DNA from 4 places in the Pseudomonas sp. Tri1 genome. Region 1 is predicted to be linked to each of the others. Evidence: predicted binding sites of a transcription regulator. Region 1 holds the regulator's gene; each other region holds the start of a gene.
The links. The regulator FliA, encoded in region 1, starts transcription of late flagellar genes. The targets are predictions, from matches to a motif close to CTAAAGTTTNNNNNNNNNNNGCCGNTAA.
Positions count from the first base shown of each region.

Region 1 (6,143 bases):
CTGTAGGCGCCGGCACGCCGGTTGCTGCGGGAAATGCTATGGACCTTCTCGCACAGCAACTGCCGGACCTTGTCGGGGTTGCGCGAGATGTCTTCGAAATTCTTCGGCAGGAAATCCACCGCCCCGGCGTCCAGCGCATCGAGGGTCACCCGCGCGCCTTCATGAGTCAGGGAGGAGAACATCAATACGGGAGTCGGGCAGCGCTGCATGATATGCCGCACAGCCGTGATGCCATCCATCATCGGCATCTCGTAGTCCATGGTGATCACGTCTGGCTTGAGCGCCAACGCCTGATCGATTGCCTCTTTGCCGTTGGTCGCCGTACCGACGACTTGAATACTCGTGTCCGCCGAAAGAATTTCCGAGACGCGGCGGCGGAAAAACCCCGAATCGTCCACCACCAGGACTTTAACTACCATAAACACTCCGTTAGACGAGGCGCGGCCCTGGGCCCCGCCCCTCCAGAATCAAATACGCCGTGCGGCGTAACGCTTGAGCATGCTTGGCACATCGAGAATCAACGCGATGCGGCCGTCGCCGGTGATGGTGGCGCCGGACATGCCCGGGGTGCCCTGGAGCATCTTGCCCAATGGCTTGATGACCACTTCTTCCTGACCCACCAACTGGTCGACGACAAAGCCGATCCGCTGGGTGCCCACCGAAAGGATCACCACATGGCCTTCGCCCTGCTCCACATGAGCGGCGGAGCTGACCAGCCAGCGCTTGAGGTAGAACAGTGGCAGTGCCTTGTCCCGTACGATCACCACTTCCTGGCCGTCCACCACGTTGGTGCGCGACAGGTCGAGGTGGAAGATTTCGTTGACGTTGACCAGCGGGAAGGCGAATGCCTGGTTGCCCAGCATCACCATCAAGGTCGGCATGATCGCCAGGGTCAACGGGACCTTGATGACGATCTTCGAGCCCTGGCCCTTGGTCGAGTAAATGTTGATCGAACCATTGAGCTGGGAAATCTTGGTCTTCACCACGTCCATGCCCACGCCACGGCCGGACACGTCGGAAATCTCGGTCTTGGTCGAGAAGCCCGGGGCGAAGATCAGGTTGTAGCACTCGGTGTCGCTCAGGCGATCGGCGGCATCCTTGTCCATCACACCGCGCTTGACTGCGATGGAACGCAGCACGTTCGGGTCCATGCCTTTGCCGTCGTCGGAGATCGACAACAGGATGTGGTCGCCCTCCTGCTCGGCGGCCAGCACCACCTTGCCGCTGCGAACCTTGCCCGAGGCTTCGCGCTCTTCCGGCGACTCGATGCCGTGGTCGACGGCGTTGCGCACCAAGTGGACCAGCGGGTCGGCCAGGGCCTCGACAAGGTTCTTGTCCAGGTCGGTCTCTTCGCCCACCAGTTCCAGGTTGATTTCTTTCTTGAGCTGGCGAGCCAGGTCACGAACCAGGCGCGGGAAGCGCCCGAAGACTTTCTTGATCGGCTGCATCCGGGTCTTCATGACCGCGGTCTGCAGGTCCGCCGTGACCACATCGAGGTTCGACACAGCCTTGGACATGGCTTCGTCCTGGCTGTTGAGACCCAGGCGTACCAGACGGTTACGCACCAGCACCAGTTCGCCGACCATGTTCATGATCTCGTCCAGGCGTGCGGTGTCGACCCGGACAGTGGTTTCGGCTTCGCTGGCCGGTTTTTCCGCTGGCGCAGCCGCCGGGGCACGGGCTGCTGCCGGGGCAGCTGCCGCAGCCGGCTTGGGCGTCTCGGCCTTCGGTTCCGGTGCCTTGGCCGCGGGTTTTGGCGCAGCCTTGGCCGCCGGCGCAGCAGTGGCGGCAGTGCCCGCAGTAGGGGCAGCCGTGGCCTTCCCGACTTCACTGAACTTGCCTTTGCCGTGCAGTTCATCGAGCAGCGATTCGAATTCGTGATCGCTGATCAGGTCACTGCCCGCCGCCGCAGCGGTGGGCTTGGCCGGCGTCGGCGCAGAAGCGATGGCTGAATCCAGCGCTTCAACGGCAAACGTGCCCTTGCCGTGCAACTGATCGAGCAAAGCCTCGAATTCGTCGTCGGTAATATCGGAATTGTCGCCCGCCGCTTTCGGGGCGGCCGGGGTCGCTGCAGGAACGACCGCATCGGGCGCGAACTGGCCTTTGCCATGAAGCTGATCGAGCAACGACTCGAACTCGTCGTCGGTGATTTCATCGCTGGCAGCAGCAGTTGCCTCGGTGGCCGGCACAACGGGGGCCGGCGGGGCAGCGGCTTCAGCCTTGACGGCGTTCAGCGAGTCCAGCAATTGTTCAAATTCGTTATCGGTGATGTCGCCCGACTCCTCGGCGACCGGTTCTTCAACGACCGTCTCGACAACCGGAGCGGATTCGTCAGCCGATTGTGGCTCGGCCAGGCGTGCCAGCGCAGCGAGCAACTCAGGGGTGGCAGCGGTGATCGGCGAGCGCTCGCGCACTTCGCTGAACATGCTGTTGACCGCATCCAGCGCTTCGAGCACCACGTCCATCAGTTCCGAATCAACGCGGCGCTCACCCTTGCGCAGGATGTCGAACACGTTTTCGGCAATGTGGCAGCACTCCACCAGCTCATTGAGCTGGAGGAAGCCGGCGCCTCCTTTTACAGTGTGGAAACCGCGAAAAATTGCATTGAGCAAGTCTGCATCATCGGGTCGACTTTCCAGCTCGACCAGTTGCTCAGACAGTTGCTCTAGAATCTCGCCGGCCTCAACCAGGAAATCCTGAAGGATCTCTTCATCGGCGCCGAAGCTCATTAATGGCTGCTCCTAAAACAGGGCTAAAACTCAGAATCCAAGGCTGGACAGCAAATCGTCCACATCGTCCTGACCGGACATAACGTCTTCTCTTTTATCGGCATGAATCTGCGGACCTTCACCCTGCGAGAGATGTTTTTGTGGATCTTTTTCAGCAAGCATCGCTTCACGGTCGTGTTCGATGCCGGCAAAGCGGTCGACCTGGCTGGCCATCAACACCAGTTTGAGCAAATTGCTTTCTACTTCGGTGACCAATTGGGTTACGCGCTTGATCACTTGACCGGTCAGGTCCTGATAGTCCTGAGCCAGCAGAATGTCGTTGAGATTGCTTGCCACCGCGCGGTTCTCGGTGCTGCTGCGCGTCAGGAAACCGTCGACCCGACGGGCCAGCTCCCGAAACTCTTCAGCCCCTACTTCGCGGCGCATGAACCGACCCCAGTCGGTGCTCAAGGCCTGGGCTTCGTCGCTCAGGCCATTGACCAGCGGCGTTGCGCTTTCCACCAGGTCCATGGTGCGGTTGGCCGCAGCTTCGGTCAGCTTGACCACATAACCCAGACGCTCGGTGGCATCGGTGATCTGCGAGACTTCCTCGGCCTGCGGCATATTCGGGTCGATCTGGAAATTGACAATCGCGCTGTGCAGTTCACGCGTGAGCTTGCCCACTTCCTGATACAGACCACGGTCACGGGTCTGGTTGAGCTCATGGATCATTTGAACCGCATCGCCAAAGCGGCCTTTTTCAAGGCTGTCGACCAGTTCGCGGGCATGTTTTTTCAGGGTCGATTCGAAGTCGCCCATTGAAGATTCGTTGTCCATAGCTCCCCCGTGGCGCCGTTAACCGATGCGTTCGAAGATTTTTTCGATCTTCTCTTTCAACGCCTGGGCCGTGAAGGGTTTGACCACATAGCCGTTCACACCGGCCTGGGCCGCTTCGATGATCTGCTCGCGCTTGGCTTCGGCAGTTACCATCAGCACCGGAAGGTGCTTGAGTTTTTCGTCGGCGCGCACATGGCGCAGCAAGTCGATACCGGTCATGCCGGGCATGTTCCAGTCAGTCACCAGAAAGTCGATGCTCCCGCTGTTGAGAACCGGAATGGCAGTGGTGCCATCGTCGGCCTCGACCGTGTTGGTGAACCCAAGGTCACGCAACAGGTTTTTTATGATCCGCCGCATCGTTGAGAAGTCATCAACGATGAGGATTTTCATGTTCTTGTCCAATTCGACCTCCAAGCAGTCTTAAACGTGTCCAGCACCTGAACGCGCCATTTCAATCAATCCGGCACAACACTCGACAACGGCCTGGAGCCCCACGGATGGAGACTGGTGCGACGTATGCCAGACCAACCCCGTTCGCAGTGCTCCCACACAGCTGTCAGCGCGCTCGCCACTCCCCCAAACGCCCCCGCAAACGGGCCGCGCACTGGCTGTGTAACTGGCTGACCCGCGATTCGCTGACCCCCAGGACCTCACCGATTTCCTTGAGGTTCAGCTCTTCGTCGTAGTACAGCGCCAAGACCAGTCGCTCACGCTCCGGCAAATTGGCAATCGCATCCGCCAGCGCGCTCTGGAAACGCTCATCTTCCAGGTCACGCGACGGCTCCATGTGAGCACTCGCGTTATCCTCGTGCAGCCCTTCGTGTTCGCCGTCCTGCAACAGGTCATCGAAACTGAACAGGCGACTGCCCAAGGTATCGTTCAAAATCCCGTAATAATCGTCGAGACTCAACTGGAGTTCGGCCGCAACCTCGTGATCTTTAGCGTCACGCCCGGTTTTAGCTTCAATAGCGCGGATCGCGTCACTGACCATGCGGGTATTGCGGTGCACCGAACGCGGCGCCCAATCGCCCTTGCGGACTTCATCGAGCATCGCCCCACGAATGCGGATACCGGCATACGTCTCGAAACTGGCGCCCTTGCTCGCGTCGTATTTGTTCGACACTTCGAGCAGGCCGATCATGCCCGCCTGGATCAAGTCCTCGACCTGGACACTGGCCGGCAACCGCGCCAGCAAGTGATAGGCGATGCGCTTGACCAGGGGTGCATAACGCTCAATCAATTCATATTGGGCGTCCCGTGCCGATTTTTTGTAGAGATGGTTGTAACCGCTGGCTGTCATAACACGGGCCCTGCTGTTTGTTGCACGAGACGCTCGACGAAAAACTCCAGATGCCCACGAGGGTTGGCCGGCAGTGGCCAGGTATCCACCTTCTGGGCGATAGCCTTGAACGCCAGCGCGCATTTGGAACGGGGAAAGGCTTCATAAACGGCACGTTGTTTCTGGACGGCCTTGCGTACGCTTTCGTCGTAGGGCACAGCGCCGACATATTGTAGGGCGACGTCCAGGAAACGATCCGTGACCTTTGTCAACTTGGCGAACAGGTTGCGCCCTTCCTGCGGACTCTGGGCCATGTTGGCCAGGACGCGGAAGCGGTTCATGCCGTAGTCGCGGTTCAATAGTTTGATCAGGGCATAGGCGTCGGTGATGGAGGTCGGTTCGTCGCAGACCACCAGCAACACTTCCTGGGCCGCGCGCACGAAACTGACGACGGAGTCACCGATACCGGCAGCGGTGTCGATCACCAGCACATCGAGGTTGTCACCGATGTCGCTGAATGCCTGGATCAGGCCCGCGTGCTGGGCCGGGGTCAGGTGAACCATGCTCTGGGTGCCGGAGGCAGCCGGTACGATACGAATCCCGCCCGGTCCCTGCAGCAGCACGTCGCGCAGTTCACAGCGGCCCTCTATCACGTCCGCCAGCGTGCGCTTGGGGGTTAGCCCCAGCAGCACATCGACGTTCGCCAGGCCCAGGTCGGCGTCCAGCAGCATGACCCGTCGGCCAAGCTCTGCCAGAGCCAGGGACAAGTTCACTGACACGTTAGTCTTCCCGACGCCACCTTTGCCGCCGGTCACCGCGATCACCTGTACGGGATGCATGCTGCCCATGTTCGTTCTTTACCTTGTCTTACTTAGACGGAGGCCACATTACTGGCTGCGCGTTCACATTCGGAACAATGCATGGCAGACCATCGATGTAGGTACAAAAAATATTCATGATTACCTCAGCCGACCTGCTTGGTCGGGCTGTGGTAGATGTCAGCGAACATATCAGCCATGGCTTCTTCGCTGGGTTCTTCCTGCATTTGCACACTCACGGCACGACTGACCAATTGATGACGGCGCGGCAGATGCAAATCATCCGGGATCCGCGGCCCGTCGGTCAGGTAGGCCACCGGTAGCTCATGACCGATCGCCAGGCTCAACACCTCGCCCAGGCTTGCCGTTTCGTCCAGCTTAGTCAGGATGCAGCCAGCCAGCCCGCAGCGTTTGTAGCTGTGGTATGCGGCGGTTAGAACCTGTTTTTGGCTGGTGGTTGCCAACACGAGATAATTTTTTGACCGAATACCGCGCCCGGCC
Region 1 covers NZ_CP072913.1:1,824,057-1,830,199, reverse strand. Annotated here, with positions in the region: gene J9870_RS08115 (chemotaxis response regulator protein-glutamate methylesterase) at 1-419, opposite strand, end outside; gene J9870_RS08110 (chemotaxis protein CheA) at 468-2,729, opposite strand; gene J9870_RS08105 (protein phosphatase CheZ) at 2,760-3,545, opposite strand; gene J9870_RS08100 (chemotaxis response regulator CheY) at 3,564-3,935, opposite strand; gene fliA (RNA polymerase sigma factor FliA) at 4,102-4,845, opposite strand; gene fleN (flagellar synthesis regulator FleN) at 4,842-5,672, opposite strand; gene flhF (flagellar biosynthesis protein FlhF) at 5,789-6,143, opposite strand, start outside.

Region 2 (6,143 bases), 1.3 Mb from region 1:
GCGAGCATGCCGATCAGGGTCACGGTGAGGAACACCGCCATGGGGTCGTTGCTGCCGGACTCGATCTCGAGAGTGGCGCTGACCCGTTCATTCAAGCCCTTGCCGCCCAGCAGCGAGAACACTGCCGCGGCATCGGTCGAGCCGACGATCGCGCCGATCAGCAGGCCCTGGATCAGGTTCAGGTTGAACAGCCATGCCGCCGCCAATCCGGTCAGCCCGGTGGTGATCAATACCCCGATCGTGGCCAGCGACAGCGCCGGCCACAAGGCCACGCGAAAACTCGAGACCCGCGTGCGCAAGCCGCCGTCCAGCAGGATGACCGCCAGTGCAAGGTTGCCCACCAGGTAAGCCGTGGCGTAGTTATCGAAAAGAATACCGGCGCCGTCGACACCGGCCACCATGCCCACGGCCAGGATAATCACCAGAATCGGGATGCCCAGGCGGGACGAAAGAGAACTGACCAGAATGCTCGCACCTACCAGCAACGCGCCGATCAAGAACAGGCTGTTGATGGTCGTTGCAGTCAAAGGCGTTACTCCGGGAAAACTGAAGGGCGGGCACAGACTGACCATGCAGTCTGCGTGCCAGCGATTCTAACCTGTTGAAATGTGATGCTGTCAAAAAAGGTTGGGAGAGTGGGTAGCTGATCGTTCCACGCAGAGCGTGGGAACGATCAGATCAGAGATGGGGCTTAAAGGCTGAACCGCCCAACCATGCTGTTCAGGTCCACAGCCAGGCGCGACAGTTCGGCGCTGGCGGCGCTGGTCTGGTTGGCACCGGTGGCCGATTGCACTGAAAGGTCGCGGATGTTCACCAGGTTGCGGTCCACTTCACGGGCTACCTGGGCTTGTTCTTCGGCGGCGCTGGCGATCACCAGGTTGCGCTCGTTGATCTCGACGATGGCGCTGTTGATCGTGTCCAGGGACATACCTGCACCGCGAGCGATATTCAGGGTCGACTCGGCACGTTCGGTGCTGTTGCGCATCGAATCCACGGCGTGTTCGGTGCCGCTCTGGATGCTGCCGATCATGCGCTCGATCTCGCTGGTCGACTGCTGGGTGCGGTGAGCCAGGGCGCGTACTTCGTCCGCCACCACGGCAAAACCGCGACCGGCTTCACCAGCACGGGCCGCTTCGATGGCGGCGTTCAGCGCCAGCAGGTTGGTCTGGTCGGCGAGGCCGCGAATCACGTCCAGCACCTTGCCAATGTCACGGGACTCATCGGCCAGGTTGCCGATCAATGCTGCGGTGCTTTGCACGTCGGCGCTCATGCGTTCGATGGCGCTGACGGTTTCCTGCACCAAATCACGACCGTCACCAGCGGAAGTGGTGGCGTTTTTCGACGCTTCGGAGGTGCTGACCGCATTGCGCGCCACTTCTTCCACGGCGCTGGTCATTTCGTTGACTGCGGTGGCGGCCTGTTCGATTTCGTTGTTCTGCTGGGTCAGGCCGCGGGCGCTTTCATCGGTGACACTGTTGAGTTCTTCGGCGGCGGAAGCCAGTTGAGTGGCTGAACCGGAGATCCGCTGCAGGGTGTCGCGCAGTTTTTCCTGCATGGTCGACATTGCCCGCAGCAGGCGACCAGCCTCGTCGCTGCCGTCGACGGTAATCGGCCGGGTCAGGTTGCCCTTGGCGATTTCCTCGGCGGCGTCCAGGGCGTTGGCAATCGGTTTGGTAATGCTGTTGGTCAGCAGCCAGGCGAACAGCAGGGTCAGGCCGGTGGCGATGACCAGCAGCGCGACGACCAGATTGAACGCTTTCGAATATTGTTGCTCCGCGTTCTGGTTGAAAGCCTCGGCTTGGCGGTTATTGATGTCCAACAGGCGGCCAAGGACTGCGTTGACGGCTTCGGAGTTGCTCAGCAGTTCGGTGTTGAGCAATGCCCGCAGTTCCTCGATCTGATTACCGCGCGACAGGGTTTTCATCCGCTCTTCGAGCTGACGGTACTGACCCAGCAGTTGCACATATTGATCGTAGGCGGCCCGTTCTTCCGGGGCGCTGATGAGTTTTTCGTAGGCCGTCTGGGCGGCGCGGATCTGTTGGTTGCGTTGCTCGAACAGCTCATAGGTTTTCTGCTGGATGTCCGGTTCGCGGTTGGTCAGCAAACGATAGGACAGCACCCGCAGGCGCAGAGTGAGCTGGGTGAATTCATCCAGGGCCTTGATGCTGGGCACGCTGTTCTCGGCGATGTTTTGGCCGGACGATCGAATGTTGCTCATCTGGGTCAGGGCAAACACCCCCAGGGCCAGCATCAGGGCGCCGATCAGGGCAAACCCGAGGAACGCCCGCGGCGCGATATTCATATTACGTAGAGACATGGAAAGTACCGGGAAGAGACGCGTCCGTGCTGGGCTTGACTACTGTTCCCTGACTTATCGGTCATACGACTAAAGTCTTGAGGGCACCCTGTGCTTTTGTCACTGAGCAAAGACCGCGGTGCGACGAAGGGTCGGAACCAGATTCCCCATACGCAGTCTCTAAAACTCGCCGCAAAAGCACTGCCGCCCGGTAAAGCGTGGTATTGGCAGTGACTTTTCTTTATCGTACGCGCCCCTTGAAAAAGCCTGGAAATCAATATGTTGGAAGCATCCCTCAGCCAGCTGGAGCAACTGGTCAACGACCTGGTGCAACAGAACCGTCATCTCACTGGCCAGAACGAAACCCTGAGCGCGGAACTTGCCAGGGCCAAGGATGAAAACGAAAGCCTGCAACTGAGCCTGATGGAGCAGGAAGAACTGCACGGCGCCACCGCCGCCCGTATCCAGGCCCTGATCGAGCGCGCCAGCACCGGTCCTGTCAGCGCATGAAGCACGGTGCTGATGGGGTGACAGTCATCTCGATCCTGGGAGAGGACTATTCAATCAAGGCACCGGCCGGGCAGGAACAGGCCCTGCTGGACGCCGCATCGATGCTCAAGGCCGCCCTGGCCGACACCAAGAGGAAATACCCGACGCTGATCGGTGATCGCCTGCTGGTACTGGCAGCGATGAACCTGTGCTCGCAACAGATCGAAATGCAAAAGGTTCATCAAGCGGAACTCGACCGTTATCAAGAGCAAGTCAGCGCCACGGTCGAGGTGATTTCCAAGACGATCCAGCAGGCCTGAAACCGTTAGCGAATGTTGACTGTGTGGCTTATGTGGGAGCGAGCCTGCTCGCGATGGCGTCAGCACGGCTACCTGTGTGTTGGCTGAAACACCGCTATCGCGAGCAAGCTCGCTCCCACAGTGGATCGGTGGTGAACGCAGGTTTTGTGTTCACCGGGAATCCCCTGTGGGAGCGAGCAAGCTCGCGATTGGGTTGCAGCCGCGCCACCAAAGCTGGATCAGAACCACTCATCCCGCATCCCGAGGCACGTATCATCCCGCGCCTCAAGCAGGTCCAACTCATGGTGGCAACCCGGTACTTCCCAGGTCAGGAAGTAGCGCGCCGCTTGCAGCTTGCCTTTATAGAAGTCGCTGTCCGCCGCATTCCCCTTGGCCAAGCCTTCCTCGGCGCGAATCGCCTGTTCCAGCCAGCGCCAGCCAATCACCATGTGCCCAAACACCTTCAAGTACAGCGCCGAGTTGGCGAGGCTGCTGTTGACCTTGCCCTGGCCCAGGTCCGTCAGCAGGCCGAGGGTGACCGTTTGCAGGCGCGCTACCAGGGCTTCCAGCGGCTGGCGCAACGACGTCAGTGATTCATGGGCCTGGGCGCGTTCGCTGGTGTCGGCCACCAGGCGGATCAGTTGCTTGAGCCCGGCGCCGCCGTTTTGTGCCAGTTTGCGCCCTAGCAGGTCCAGGGACTGGATGCCGTGGGTGCCTTCGTGGATCGGGTTCAGGCGGTTGTCGCGGTAATACTGCTCCACCGGGTATTCGCGGGTGTAGCCGTGGCCGCCGAGAATCTGGATCGCCAGCTCGTTGGCCTTCAGGCAGAACTCCGAGGGCCAGGATTTGACGATGGGGGTCAGCAAGTCCAGCAGCTCATGGGCGCGCCGGCGCTCGACTTCGCTCTCAAGGGTGGTGGTGTCGTCGAACAGTCGCGCGGCGTACAGGCCCAGGTCAAACGAACCCTCGACGTAGGCCTTCTGGGTCAGCAGCATGCGGCGTACGTCGGCGTGCTGGATGATCGCCACGGGGGCAGTGGTCGGGTCCTTACTGTCGGGCACCCGTCCTTGGGGACGCTCGCGGGCGTATTCCAGGGAATACAGGTAGCCGGCGTAACCCAGCATTACCGCGCCCATGCCGACACCGATCCGTGCCTCGTTCATCATCTGGAACATGTAGCTCAGGCCGTGGTGCGGTTTTCCTACCAGGTAACCGACGCATTCGCCGTTGTCACCGAAATTCAGCGCCGTGGAGGTGGTGCCGCGCCAGCCCATCTTGTGGAACAACCCGGCCAATAGCACATCGTTGCGTTGGCCGAGGCTGCCGTCGTCATTGACCAGGAACTTGGGCACGATAAACAGCGAAATACCCTTAACGCCAGGCGGCGCGTCCGGCAGTTTCGCCAGGACCATGTGCACGATATTTTCCGACAACGGATGATCGCCGCCAGAGATGAAGATCTTGTTGCCTTTGAGCCGATAGCTGCCGTCAGGCGCCGGCTCTGCACGGGTGCGAATATCCGACAGCGAAGAGCCCGCGTGAGGCTCGGTCAGGGCCATGGTGCCGAAGAAACGCCCGTCGATCATCGGTTGCAGGAAGCGTTGCTTCTGTTCCTCGCTGCCGAAGCTTTCGATCAGGTTCGCCGCGCCCATGGTCAGGAACGGGTAAGAGGTGGAAGCGGCGTTGGCCGCCTGGAAATGCGCGAAGCAGGCCTGGGACAGCAACGTCGGCAGTTGCATGCCGCCGGCGTCGAAGCTGCGCGCGGCGTTGAGAAAACCGGCCTCGAGGAAAGCATCCACTGCCGGCTTCACTTCTGGAATCAGAATCGCCTGGCCGTTCTCGTAGCGCGGTTCGTTTTCATCGTTCTTACGGTTGTGCGGGGCGAAAAATTTCTCGGCGATGCTGCGGGCCGTGCCGAGGGCCGCGTCGAAGGTTTCGCGATTGTGTTCGGCAAACCGCTCGCGCTGGGTCAGGCCCTCGGCATCAAGGACTTCATACAGCTCGAAAGCCAGATTGCGGGAACTGAGCAACGTCTCGGACATGGCGGCCTACCTTTTTTTGGAATGGGCCGAGTCTAGGCGTGGGAATAGAGGCTGAACAGGATGATTGATTTGGGTGATGGAGGAGTGAGGGCGCTGCTAATCGAATGTGGGAGCGAACTTGCTCGCGATAGCGGTGGATCAGTCGACAACATTCCTGACTGAACCACCGCTATCGCGAGCAAGCTCGCTCCCACAGGATAGGGGGCTGAGCATCTATTGCAGATGCTCAGCTAATCCCTCGCTTAGCCGATGGTCATCAGGCTGGCGTTACCACCCGCCGCAGCGGTGTTGACGCTCAACGCCCGCTCGATCACCAAGCGCTCCAACGCAATGTTGGTTTCACCCTGGGACAAACCGTGCACTCCAACGATGGCGCCGGCGCGCTTGGCCACCTGCTGGCAAACGCTGCGCAGTTGGTCCGAGTCGCCGTGGTGCAGGACGGCGTCGAACAGCACGTCGTCCTTGGCCCAGTCGGCCACTCGCTGGATGCGTGCCTGAATCTCCTTCGGCAAGCGTGCGAACAAGGCTTTGCTGGTGTCGGTTTCCGGCCACACGGCCGAGCCACCTACGGCCAGCACGGCCGCCAGTTGCGTCAGCAGATCGCCTTCCACGTCCGCCAGGCACAGCACGTGCTCGCGGGGCAGGATGGCGTAGCTGTTGCGCTCGCCGGTCGGGCCGGTCAGGGTCCGGGTGATACCGCTTTGCGATTGGGCGGCGAACTGCACGCACAGGGCGCTCAGTTCGGCCAGCTTCTGGCTGTCGGCCCAGGCTTGCAGGGCCGTCAGCGGCTTGCTCATGGCATCGCGCAAACGCAGGTCCGGCGCAGTCAGGGCGTCGCCACGCACGAAGGATTGCTGGATGGCATCGGTTGGACGGGTCGACAGCAGGCGGTACAGGTACAGCGGACCGCCCGCCTTGGGGCCGGTGCCCGACAGGCCTTCACCACCGAACGGCTGTACACCGACCACGGCCCCGACAATGTTGCGGTTCACGTAGACGTTGCCGGCATGGACGTTG
Region 2 covers NZ_CP072913.1:521,732-527,874, forward strand. Annotated here, with positions in the region: gene J9870_RS02295 (potassium/proton antiporter) at 1-527, opposite strand, end outside; gene J9870_RS02300 (methyl-accepting chemotaxis protein) at 692-2,317, opposite strand; gene J9870_RS02305 (hypothetical protein) at 2,576-2,806, shown strand; gene J9870_RS02310 (cell division protein ZapA) at 2,803-3,105, shown strand; gene J9870_RS02315 (acyl-CoA dehydrogenase) at 3,324-5,126, opposite strand; gene putA (trifunctional transcriptional regulator/proline dehydrogenase/L-glutamate gamma-semialdehyde dehydrogenase) at 5,369-6,143, opposite strand, start outside.
Region 2: J9870_RS02300 (methyl-accepting chemotaxis protein) is a predicted target of FliA. The motif match lies at 2,372-2,399, and genes of this name have one in related genera.

Region 3 (6,143 bases), 1.3 Mb from region 1:
ACGGTATAGCTGCTGAGCCAGAAGTCGTTGGCGTTGTTGGCGGCGCGCTCGCCGACGTACCGCGCACCGGCCCCGGCGTGCCAGGCGCCGAATTCGGCAGGCACGTTCAAGTGGTGGCTCAGGTACAGGCTGGCGGTGTGCTTGGGTGCGTCAGCGAGGCGATGGCCTTCATCATCCGGATCGTCGAGGATTTCCGTGTGGGTGTAGGCGTAGGTGCCAATCAGGTCCCAACGCTCGGACAGGCGGCCGGTGATATCCAGCTCCAGCCCTTGGGAGCCGACTTTACCGGCGGCTTCCGACAGGGTCACGCCATTGACCGTGGAGGACGTCACGACGTTTTTCTTTACGATGTCGAACAGCGCGAGGTTGATGTTCAAGCCTGGTAGCGGATCGTACTTGGCACCGACCTCATAGCTGCGGCCCTCTTCCGGGTCGAAGGTCTTGCCGGCGTCGTCCACGGTGTCATTGGGCTTGAACGAGCGGCTGTAGTTGCCGTACAGCGACAAAGTGTCGGTGGCTTTGTAAACCAGGCCGAGGAACGGCACGAAGGCGTCACCGTTGTCATCGCGGTTCAACTTGTAGCTGCTGCCCAACCCCTGGTCGCTGTACTGATCGTAATGCTGGTAGCGCCCCCCCAGGACCAGGATCCAGCGGTCGTCGAGGTGCCAGTTGTCTTTCAAGTACATGGAACTGGACGTCAGCTCATTGCGCAGATCGCTTTGGGCAGCACTGACCAGGCTGGGTTCCGGCAGGTTGCCATAGACCGGTGAAGTGATATCGAAACCACCGCGTACGGCATTGCGATAGGTTTTCCCGCGGTACTGGTCGGACACCTGGTTATCAACACCGATCAACAGATCATGGCGTTGGCCGAACAGGTCCTGCTGGCCTATGAAATCCCAACTCGCGTAGCGGGTTTCATCATCGTAATGGGCGCCGTTGGCTGCCCGTCGAAGCGTGTTACCCGTCAACGAATTGGGCTGCGCAATCGAAAGACTATACCGGTCGTTATTCCACCCATAAGTCACCCGGGTCTTCCACGCATCGCTCAACTCGTACTCAAAGCGCGCCGTCGCCGTCTCGCGAATACCCTGGCTCTTGGCCCACGGCTCATCGAGACGCTTGTCATAGTCGATGTCCGCCGGATGCCCATTCCTGAACACCGTTCCGCGATCAAACGGATTGGAATATTCGTTGTACTCATAACTGAGGTTCAACGAAGCCCGCTCCCCCGTCCAAGCCAGCGACGGTGCCACCAGCGTGCTCTCGTTGACGCCGTAGTTGCGCCAGTAGTCCTCATGCCCGCGCTCGGCAATCAAGCGATACGCCAGGCCGGTGTCGCCCAACGGCCCGGTGGTATCCAGGGCCATGGTGCCGCCGCCCTCGCTGTAGGCCGAGCCGCTCAGCGTGGTGCTCTGGGTGTACTCGGGCTTCTTGCTGATGACGTTGACCAGGCCACCGGGCTCCAGCGCGCCGTACAGCATCGAGGCCGGGCCCTTGAGCACTTCGACCCGCTCGGTGGTGGCGCTGAAGTTATGCCCCAGGTTCGAACGCACGCCATCGCGCAGGATCGAGCCATCGTCGTTGGTGCCGAAACCGCGCTTGACCAGCGAGTCCCGCGAACCGCCCAAGGTATTGCCCTGGCTGACGCCACTGACGAACTTCATTGCGTCGGCCAGCGAGCGCACCTGATAGTCGGCCAGGGTCTGCTGGGTCACCACGTTGATCGATTGCGCCTCTTCCTTGATCGGTACATCGCTTTTGCTCGCCGTACTGGCCTGCGATGCCGTATAGCCCTCGTCCTGAGTGATGCGACTGCCCTGGATGTCCGTAGCCGGCAGTTCAAGGGTGTCCTGTGCCCACACTGGGCTTGCAATGAAACAGCAAGACAATGTTGGCAATACACACTTGATGAAGACGTTGCGATTAGCGAGAGGGGTGGAACGATTCAAGACGCTGCACTCATTGGGGGATGTTAATGAGAGCGAATATACTTTGAGAACGATTCCCAGTAAATCTTTTCTATTCCTCCTGCGCTTGGCTCGCCTCCCCCTGATAGCCACCACAAACTCATTGTGGGGGCGAGCTGGCTCGCGATAGCGGTATGTCAGTCAAAGCGTCATTGGCTGTCGGTCCCTCATCGCGAGCAAGCTCGCTCCCACAGGTTGTCAGTGCGCTGGGCTACGCTAAATAACGCGAAGTGATATCAAATCGCCTCAACCCGCTAAAGCTTTGTCGCCAGCGGTCGAATGTATTCCATTGAGTGATTTTTTTGCCCAGGAGCAGCGGCATGCAGACGTTAAAGGCCTTGTACGAGTCTATCGAGATGCAATTTTTCGATACCCTCACCAAAAAGCTGTCGAGCCTTTTCCTGCTGGTGTTGGTCAGTGGTCTGCTGTATTGGGTAGCGCTCAGCGCACGCGCCGAGATTGTGCTGCAGTTGCGTAACGCGCAGTTGGACAGCGCCTTGCTGGGGCAGATCGAGGCCCGGCTGGACAGCCTCACCCACGCCCTGCTCTTCGGCGCCTTCCTGTCGCTGTGCATGATCAGCTTCATGGTCTGGTACTTGCGCCACCTCATCGTGCGCCCCGTCACTGCCATGACCAAGGCCCTGGAAGAGATCGCCAACGGCGAAGGCGACTTGTCCAAGGACCTGCCGCTGGTGACCCACGACGAGATTCGGACACTGGCCAGCACCTGCAACCGATTCCTGGCCAAGCAACGGGAGATCATCAGTAATGTCCAGGCGCTGACCGTGCACATCGCCGTCGAATCGGCGCGTTCGCTGAAAAACATCAGCGACTCCAGCGACAGCGCCACCCACCAGGCCCGCTTCGCCAAGGAAGTGATGGACCAGAGCAACACCGCCGTGGGCCGCATCGAAGAAGTCTCGCGCCAGACCCAGGGCATCTCCAGCACCACCGCCCAGAACCTGAGCATGGCCCGCGACTCCTATTCCGAACTGCTGGAAGTGACCGGCAACATCAGCGAGATCTCCAGCAGCCTCAATGAATTCGCCACCCTCGTAGGCGCCTTGAACCAGCGTTCCTCAAGCATCAAGTCCATCGTCGGGCTGATCCAGCAGATCTCTGCCCAGACCAACCTGCTGGCCCTCAACGCCGCCATCGAAGCCGCCCGAGCCGGCGAAAGCGGCCGCGGCTTCGCCGTGGTGGCCGATGAAGTGCGGACCCTGGCGCAGAACGTCAGCCGGGCCACCGACGATATCTCGCGCAACATCGACGCCATGCTTGAAGAAGTCAGCTCCACCCACGAACAGACCAACCAGATCAGCCACAGCGCTCGGGAAACCCAGAAAGTGGTGGAGCGCGCCTCCGGTCATTTCGAAAGCATGATTGGCGATTTCGAATCCACCAACGGCAAACTGGCGGACATCGCCACGCACATCCAGCAGTTCGCCGACAGCAACACAGGCATCAACGAACGGGTAACGCAGATCCATGCCGACAGCCAGTTGATCGACCAGCGCATGCAGCACTCGGCGACGGCCACCCGTGACCTGTCCGGCGTTGCCGAAAAGGTGCAGGCGCTGTTGGGTCGGTTCGTGCTCGGCCACGGCAAGCTGGATGCCGCTATTACCCGAGCCAGCCAGTGCCGCGACATCCTCCAGGTACGCCTGGAAGCGCTGCAAAAGGAAGGTCTCAACCTATTCGACCAGAACTACCAATTGATCCCCGGCACCGACCCCAAGCAGTACATGACCAGCTATACCGAACGCTTTGCCCAGGTCTGCCAGGAAGAATGCGACACGCTCACCCGCAGCACGCCGGGTGGCAAGGTGTCGTTCATTGTCGACACCAAAGGCTATTGCCCGGTGAACAACAGCTGGGTGTCGAAGCAGCCCACGGGGGATCGCGCAGTCGACCTGCCGGTGTGCCGCAACAAGCGGATCTTCGGCGACCCGATTGGCCTGCGCGCAGCCGGCAACGTCCAGCGCTTCCTGCTCCAGACTTACCTGCGCGACACCGGGGAGATCATGACCGAGATCGACGTACCGTTCTTCTTCGGCGGCCGCCATTGGGGCAACTTGCGGGTGGGGTTCGATGCGGCGGTGTTGTTGGCGGAGTGATCAACAGCGCTATCAAGCCAGACGAGTACCCTGTGGCGAGGGAGCTTGTAGCCCATAAAATCATGTGGGAGCAAGCTCGCTCCCACAGCGTTGCGCGTTAATAGGGGGCCCGGGCCGGCGCGGAGGTCTTCAACGCACCCAGCAAACCGCTGCGGGTTGCCCGGTTGACGGCACTCACCAAGGCCTTCAAGGACGCCGACAGGAAGCTGCCATCGCGCGCGGCACCGAAGATGAACTGGGTGCCCAGGCGGATCTCGACGTAGGCAATCGCTTCGGATTCGGCACCATCGCGTGTGGCATGCTCGTGGTAATCGGCAATGTCCAGGTCGGCGCCACAGGCGGCGAGCGCATCGACCATGGCCGCCAACGGGCCGTTACCCTCGCCGGCCAGGTGCACTTGGCCCTGTGGTCCTTCCAGCCGTGCATCGATGTAGGTGGTGTCGCCTTCGCTGACGACTTGCGGTTTGCCAAGCCGGTAAGGCATCCCCTCGGTGAGGTACTGCTCGGTGAAGCACTCCAGGATCATCTCGCTGGTAATCTCCCGGCCCGTTTCGTCAGCCACTTGCTGGACCAGCCCACTGAACTCCATTTGCAGGCGTCGCGGCAGGACGATGCAGTATTGCTCCAGCAGATAGGCCACACCGCCCTTGCCGGACTGGCTGTTGACGCGAATGACCGCCTCATAGCTACGCCCCATGTCCGCCGGGTCGATGGGCAGGTAAGGGACTTCCCAAAACCCTTCGGGACGGGCATTGCGGGCGGCAAAGCCCTTCTTGATCGCGTCCTGATGCGAACCGGAGAACGCCGTGAACACCAGCTCGCCGGCATAGGGATGGCGTGGGTGAGTTGGCAACTGATTGCAATATTCGACCTCGCGCTGCACATGCACGATGTCCGAAAAATCCAGCTGCGGGGAAACCCCGCTGGTGTAGAGGTTCATCGCCAAGGTGAGGATATCGACGTTGCCAGTGCGCTCACCGTTGCCAAACAGCGTCCCTTCCACCCGCTGGGCACCCGCCAGGCAAGCCTGTTCGGCGGTGGAGACGCCTGTGCCGCGGTCGTTGTGCGGGTGGACGCTGATGATCACGCTGTCCATGCGGCTGAAGTGGCGGCAGAACCATTCGATCTGATCGGCAAACACGTTGGCCGTAGACACCTCCACGGTGGTCGGCAAATTGAGGATCATTTTATTCTGCGGGGTGGGCTCGAACTGCGCGGCCACGGCTTCACAAATCTCCAGGCCGAAATCCAGCTCGGTGAAGCAGAAGGTTTCCGGCGAATACTGGAACGTCCATTCGGTCTGCGGGTTCTGCTGCATCAACGCCTTGATTTCCCGGGTCGCATCGGTGGCAATTTTGATGCAGCCGGCCTTGTCGACGCCAAATACCACATCGCGGAAGACTGGAGCGGTGGCGTTGTAGACATGAACAATAGCTCGCGGGGCGCCCTTCAGCGCTTCAAAGGTTCGCTCGATCAAGTGTGTACGCGCCTGGGTCATGACCTGGATGGTCACGTCCGATGGAATTTTGTTGCCTTCGATCAATTCGCGTACGTAGTCGAAATCGGTCTGCGAAGCCGCAGGAAAACCCACCTCGATCTCCTTGAAGCCCGTCTTGACCAGCAAGTCGAAGAACCGGCGTTTGCGCTCGGCGTTCATAGGCTCGATCAGTGCCTGGTTGCCATCGCGCATGTCGACGCTGCACCAGGTCGGTGCGTGGCGCTGGACCCTGGACGGCCATTGCCGGTCAGGCAGGTCCACGGTGGAGAAAGGGCGGTATTTGACGGAAGGGTCGCTGAGCATCATGCGTTCGTCTCCTTGAGGGCAACAAGTCACTGGATCGATTCGCAGGAGGCGAACCAAATTGGATCCAATGAAGCGAATTCTAGAGAATGCAGGCTGCTCAAGGATTGCTAATAATGTCTTAAAACTTGATAAACAAGATAAAATCAATAAATAACCGGTACCTTTCAGCAATAAATCATCACTCCAAGCGAATTAACAACAAACCCCTTAACATCACAAGGCAACATTGCCACGCGCACCAATTATGATCAC
Region 3 covers NZ_CP072913.1:3,119,088-3,125,230, reverse strand. Annotated here, with positions in the region: gene J9870_RS13345 (TonB-dependent siderophore receptor) at 1-1,952, opposite strand, end outside; gene J9870_RS13340 (methyl-accepting chemotaxis protein) at 2,291-4,087, shown strand; gene leuA (2-isopropylmalate synthase) at 4,185-5,891, opposite strand.
Region 3: J9870_RS13340 (methyl-accepting chemotaxis protein) is a predicted target of FliA. The motif match lies at 2,225-2,252, and genes of this name have one in related genera.

Region 4 (6,143 bases), 650 kb from region 1:
CCGGGTCAATTGCTCCACGGCCTTTTCATTCACCAACTCTGGGGCGTACTCATCACTGTCGAACGGGATGGTGGTGACACCACGAAAAAGCGTGACCCGGTTCTGGGTCGCCAGGTTGCGAGAGAATGCAAAGATGGGCAGGTGTGAGCGGATACGCGACATCAAACGTGGGGTATCACCGCTTTCGGTCATGCAGATAATGGCTTTGACACCATGCAGGTGATTAGCCGCATACATCGCCGACATGGCGATGGATTCGTCAATCTTGTGGAACACCTGATCGACACGGTGCTTGGAGCGATGGGACTGCGGGTGTTTTTCGGCGCCGATGATGATTCGATGCATGGCCTCGACCGTCTCGATCGGATAGGCACCGGCTGCGGTTTCCGCAGAGAGCATTACCGCGTCGGTACCATCGAGCACCGCATTGGCAACGTCAAACACCTCGGCGCGAGTCGGCATCGACTGAGTGATCATCGACTCCATCATTTGCGTCGCCGTAATCACAACCCGATTCAACGTACGGGCGCGCTCGATAATCAGTTTCTGTACCGCCACCAATTCGGCATCGCCGATCTCCACGCCCAAATCGCCACGAGCGACCATCACCCCTTCCGACGCTTCGATGATCGCATCCAGAACACGCAGGTCATTGACGGTTTCGGCGCGCTCGATCTTGGCGATCAAGCCAGCCTGGCCTCCCGCCTCATGCAGCAATCGACGCGCCTGCTCCATATCCGAAGCATCCCGTGGGAACGACACGGCCAGGTAGTCCACTTGCATCTGTGCGGCAGTCTTGATATCGGCGAAATCCTTCTCGGTCAGCGCCGATGCGGAAAGCCCGCCGCCTTTGCGGTTGATCCCCTTGTTGTTGGAGAGCGGCCCACTGACCAGGACTTCACAAATCAATTGCGGCGCCTCGACCGCCAGGACCTTGAGCTCGATTCGCCCATCATCAAGCAACAAAATGTCACCTGGCCGGCTATCGGTAATCAGGGCCTCGTAGTCGATTCCGACGCGTTGCTGGTCGCCGGCATCCTTGTCCAGGGAAGCGTCGAGAATGAACTGCTGGCCTTTTTCGAGAACGACCTTGGCTTGCGCGAAACGCGCAATTCGAATTTTCGGACCTTGCAGATCAGCCAGTACCGCCACGAACCGTCCGTGCTTGGCCGCCAGCTCCCGTACTAACCGGGCACGAGCAATATGATCTTCGGCTTTGCCATGAGAGAAATTCAGACGCACGACATCCACGCCCGCCTTCACCAGCCCCTCTATAGCTTCGACCGACTCGGTTGCTGGCCCCAAGGTGGCCACGATTTTGGTTCTGCGCTGCATGACAGATGCTTCCTCGAACAAGGTTTTATTATTGAACGGCTAAAGAAAATCCGGTTTTGCCCGATGAATATTTGAACGTCAATATTCAATCTACTGAAAAAGCCATGAGCGCTGAGGGCAACCCACGCTTGGTCTCTAATGGAGAGATTCCCCAATGATCTCTGACCAAAAGCAAAGTTTGCAGATTCAGTCGCCTCAGAAGGCAGCCAAAAAATATTGGCATATTGACGCATAAAAATGCAATATTATTTTACCCCGTACAAAAACACGTTTCCGGTCAAGACCCGGACTACGCCACTCTAATGAAGGGACACCACTCATGATGCCAAGACATCTCTCAATCGCCGGTCGAATGATCCTCGGGTTCGTCATCATTGCCGCGCTGAGCGTCGCGCTAGGGGTATTCGCCCTGCGACAGATTGACGAGGTGCAGGACCAATCGATCCAGATCAAAGACAATTGGCTCCAGCGGGTTCGGGCACTGGGAGCGGCGAATGCGGCGTTGAACCGCTATCGCATGGGGTCGATGCAGCACATCCTTTCAGTCAGCGAAAAAGATATGCAGTCCTACGAGGAAAAGACCGCGGGACGCCTGCAACAAGTCCGTGAGCAGATGCAACGCTACGGACAACTGCTGGTCAGCGACGAAGAAAAAGATCGCTTGAACGCCTTCAACGCCAGCCTCGAGGTTTATGCAAAAAATCACCTCGAGTTGCTCAAGCTTTCTCGTCAAGGAGATAAGACCGGGGCCAGGGAATTTTTGATGAGCATCAGGGACTCGTACGACCAGATGACGAAAAACTTCGACGACCTGATCGAACGCTCGAACCAAGGCGCGGAAGCTGCTGGCAATCACTCGGTCGATGCTTATCAAAGCGCTGTCAGGGGAGTCGTGCTGGTTATCATCCTGGTCGGCATCGGCACAATCCTGGTGGCATGGCTGCTGACCCGCAGCATCACTGCACCGCTCAATGAAGCGGTAAGAGCGGCCAGGACGATTGCCGAGGGGGATCTAAGCAAACCCATTCAACCGACTGGAAATGACGAAACCACTCGTCTGCTCGAATCCCTGGCGACCATGCAGGACAACCTGATCCAAACCCTGGGTCGGATCTCCGGTTCATCGAAACAGCTGACCAGTGCCACTGCCCAATTGAACACCGTCACCGCGGCGTCAGGCCAGGATATTCAGCAGCAGCACGCAGAAATCGAACAGGCAGCCACGGCGGTCAATGAAATGACTGCCGCCATTGAGGAAGTTGCCCGCAACGCGCAGTCCACTTCAGAGCTGTCGGTGGCGTCCCGGGACATTGCTCTTCGAGGCCAACAGCGCATGGTTGAAACCTTGGGGGCAATCGAAACGCTTACCCGAGACGTGCAATTGAGCTCCAGCCAAGTGGAAGGTCTGGCGCAACAGGCACAGGGCATTGGAAAAGTGTTGGACGTGATTCGCACGATCGCCGAACAAACCAACCTGTTGGCGCTAAACGCGGCCATCGAGGCAGCACGGGCGGGTGACGCCGGACGTGGTTTCGCGGTAGTCGCCGACGAGGTCCGCGCGCTGGCGCACCGCACGGCACAGTCCACCCGAGAAATCGAAGCCATGATCAGCGGTATCCAGAGCGGAACGGATACCGCCGTGTCGACCATGCTCAGCAGCAGTGAAAACACCCGACTTACGCTGTCGCTGGCCCAATCTACCCAAAGTGCGCTGGCAGAAATCGTGGCCGCCAACGATGACATCAACCAACGAAACCTGATGATCACCACGGCCACCGAAGAACAGGCCCACGTGGCCCGCTCGGTCGACCGAAACCTGCTCAATATTCGCGACCTTTCCGTTCAATCAGCGACGGGCTCACAGCAGACCACCAGCGCCTCTCACTCCCTTGGCCTGTTGGCTCTGGAGCTGAATGCCATGGTGCAGCATTTCAAAATGTGAATCAGATACGTGCAATTTTTTGCACAATGCCACGCTAAAAAGTAGTCATATGCGATAAAACCTGATCGAATCGGAGCCATGCAGCATCTGATCTCACACTCCTGACCCGGATTGTGTTCTGTCGCCACCATTGCGTAAGTGATAACAGTTATGGCCTCAAGCGCCCTAGTACAACGAATCGCTGCCGAGATCCGGCAGAAGATCCAGACCGGTGAACTAGCCCCGGGCGCTCATCTCAGCGCGCAAAAAGTCGCCGATGAATTCAACGTCTCACGCTCTCCCGCCCGGGAAGCTCTGGTCTCGCTTTCAGAGCAAGGTACTCTTGAGCAGTTGCCCAATCGTGGGTTCTTCGTGCTGGAGTCGGTGCAAGACCCCACGCAGATCCACGACGAGGTACTGCCCCTTGAAGAGCCCGACGAGTATTACCGGCTCTCGGAAGACTGGCTGAACAATGCGATCCCGAGTGAGGTCACGGAGCAATTCCTGCGTACTCGCTACAACCTGACCAAAGCCCAGGTCATCGACATCCTCAATCGCGCGGCCAAGGTCGGATGGGCTGAGCCTAAACCAGGTTATGGCTGGCGCTTCCTGGATGTGGCGAAGACCCCGGAAACCCTTGAACAGATTTATAAGGTGCGCTCGCTGATCGAGCCTGCGGCATTGCTTGAACCGACTTACCTGCACGATCTGGCCAAGCTTCAACGCTTGAAAAAAGAGCAGCAGGACATGATCAACGGCGGCATCGATAGCCTGCCGGCGGATGTGCTCCTCAAAAACGGCATTCGTTTCCACGAAGAGTTCATCAAGCTTTCCGGCAACCCGCTGTATCACATGATTCTGGTGCAAATGAACAACATGCGGCGGCTGATCGAATACCGCTCGATGATCGACCGCAAGCGCCTCTACAAGCAATGCGCCGAACACATTCGGATGATCGAGCTGGTGGAACAGGGCAGTAACCTGGAAGCCGCGCATCTGATGAAGCAGCACCTGAGCGGCTCCTTTGCCCATAAATCACCGATCCTGAAACTGCGATCGGAGTCCACCGCCCCCCTTCACTTTCAGGCCTCGGCACAGGCCTTGAGGAGATCACCCGTTGAGTAACGAAGAACAACTACGTGAAGAAATCTGCGCCGTTGGAAAAAGCCTCTATGAACGCGGCTACACCGTAGGCAGCGCGGGAAACATCAGTGCCCGCCTGGAGGACGGCTGGTTGATCACCCCCACCGATGCGTGCCTGGGAAGACTGCGACCAGAGGAGATCGCCAAAGTCAGCCGGGACGGTACTTGGGTGTCGGGCAACAAACCGTCGAAAACCCTCGAATTGCATCGCCAGGTGTACGACCGCAACCCTGAAGTCAACGGCGTGGTTCACACCCATTCGACCTCGCTCGTAGCACTGACGCTCGCCGGGGTGTGGAACAACGACGATATCCTGCCGCCATTGACGCCTTATCAAGTCATGAAGGTCGGTCACATCCCATTGATTGCCTATCAGCGCCCCGGTTCACCCGAGGTGGCGGCGCAAGTGGCGCAACTGGCCAACAAGGTCCGCGGGGTCATGCTGGAGCGCCTGGGCCCGGTGGTTTGGGAAAGCTCTGTCTCCAAGGCGAGTTTCGCCCTGGAAGAGCTGGAGGAAACGGCAAAGCTCTGGATGATGAACGATCCCAAACCTGCACCGCTGGGTGAAAACGCAATTGAAGAGTTGCGCCAGGTGTTCGCTGTCAAGTGGTAGCCCCCAAAGCGGTCTTTGAACACTGAAGTTCAAAGACCGCTTTTTTGGTTTAAACCGCCTCGGCCACGACCTTACGCACGACATACGGCAGAATACCGCCCTCCCTCAAGTAGAGGGTTTCCTGCTGGGAATCCAGTTGCAGAATCAACGACACCGACGCCTGCCCACCGTCAGCGCGATTGATCGTCAGGGTCACCGAATTGGCGCCCACCCGCAGTGCATCCAGACCGCCGAAGTCCAGTGACTCATCGCCCCTCAGTTGCAAGCTCGCGACATTGCCCCCCGCTGCAAAGGTAATGGGCAAGATACCCATGCCGATCAGGTTGCTGCGATGGATACGCTCAAAACTTTGCGCGATGACGGCTTTGACGCCCAGCGTGGCCTGCGCCTTGGCGGCCCAATCACGGCTGGAGCCCGCGCCATAGTTGAAACCGGCAATGATCACCAGTGGGACCTCCTTGGCGACATAGCTCAGCGCCGCGTCGTAGACCCGTTGAACAGAACCGTCGTAGGCCAGGGCGAATCCCCCCTCCCCCGGTTGTCGCTCCAGCAGTTGATTCCTCACTGCCCGATTGACGAACGCACCGCGCATCATCACCTCGTGATTGCTGCGGCGAGTCGAGTACTGATTGAGGTCCTCGGGGTTTTCGCCGCGTTCAATCAGCCACTGCCCGGCCTGGCTTTCGAGTGGAATCGCACTGGCCGGCGAGATGTGGTCGGTGGTGACGTTATCACCCAACACCATCAACAGCCGCGCGCCTTGAATCGACAGCTCGGCGCTAGCCTGGGGTTTGACGTTTTGCAGATAAACAGGTCGGCGCAAATAAGTTGAATTCGGTGCCCACGGGAATTGCACACTGCCGCTGGCCGACAGCGCCTGCCAGTGGTGAGTGCCGTCCCACAGCATCGCGTTGCGCTTGCGGAACAGCTCCGGGCGAACGGTCTGCCTGACCAGTGCCTGGATCTGCTCTTCGGTCGGCATCAGCTCATGCAGATAAACATCATTGCCCGCCGCATCTTGCCCCAACGGCTCGTTCTGGATATCCATGTTGACCGTGCCAGCCAAGGCGTAGGCAACGACCAGCGCCGGCGAAGCCAGGTAACCGACCTGCACGCGCGGATTGACCCGTC
Region 4 covers NZ_CP072913.1:2,469,949-2,476,091, reverse strand. Annotated here, with positions in the region: gene pyk (pyruvate kinase) at 1-1,335, opposite strand, end outside; gene J9870_RS10995 (methyl-accepting chemotaxis protein) at 1,655-3,277, shown strand; gene J9870_RS10990 (GntR family transcriptional regulator) at 3,428-4,381, shown strand; gene J9870_RS10985 (aldolase) at 4,374-5,012, shown strand; gene acnA (aconitate hydratase AcnA) at 5,062-6,143, opposite strand, start outside.
Region 4: J9870_RS10995 (methyl-accepting chemotaxis protein) is a predicted target of FliA. The motif match lies at 1,375-1,402, and genes of this name have one in related genera.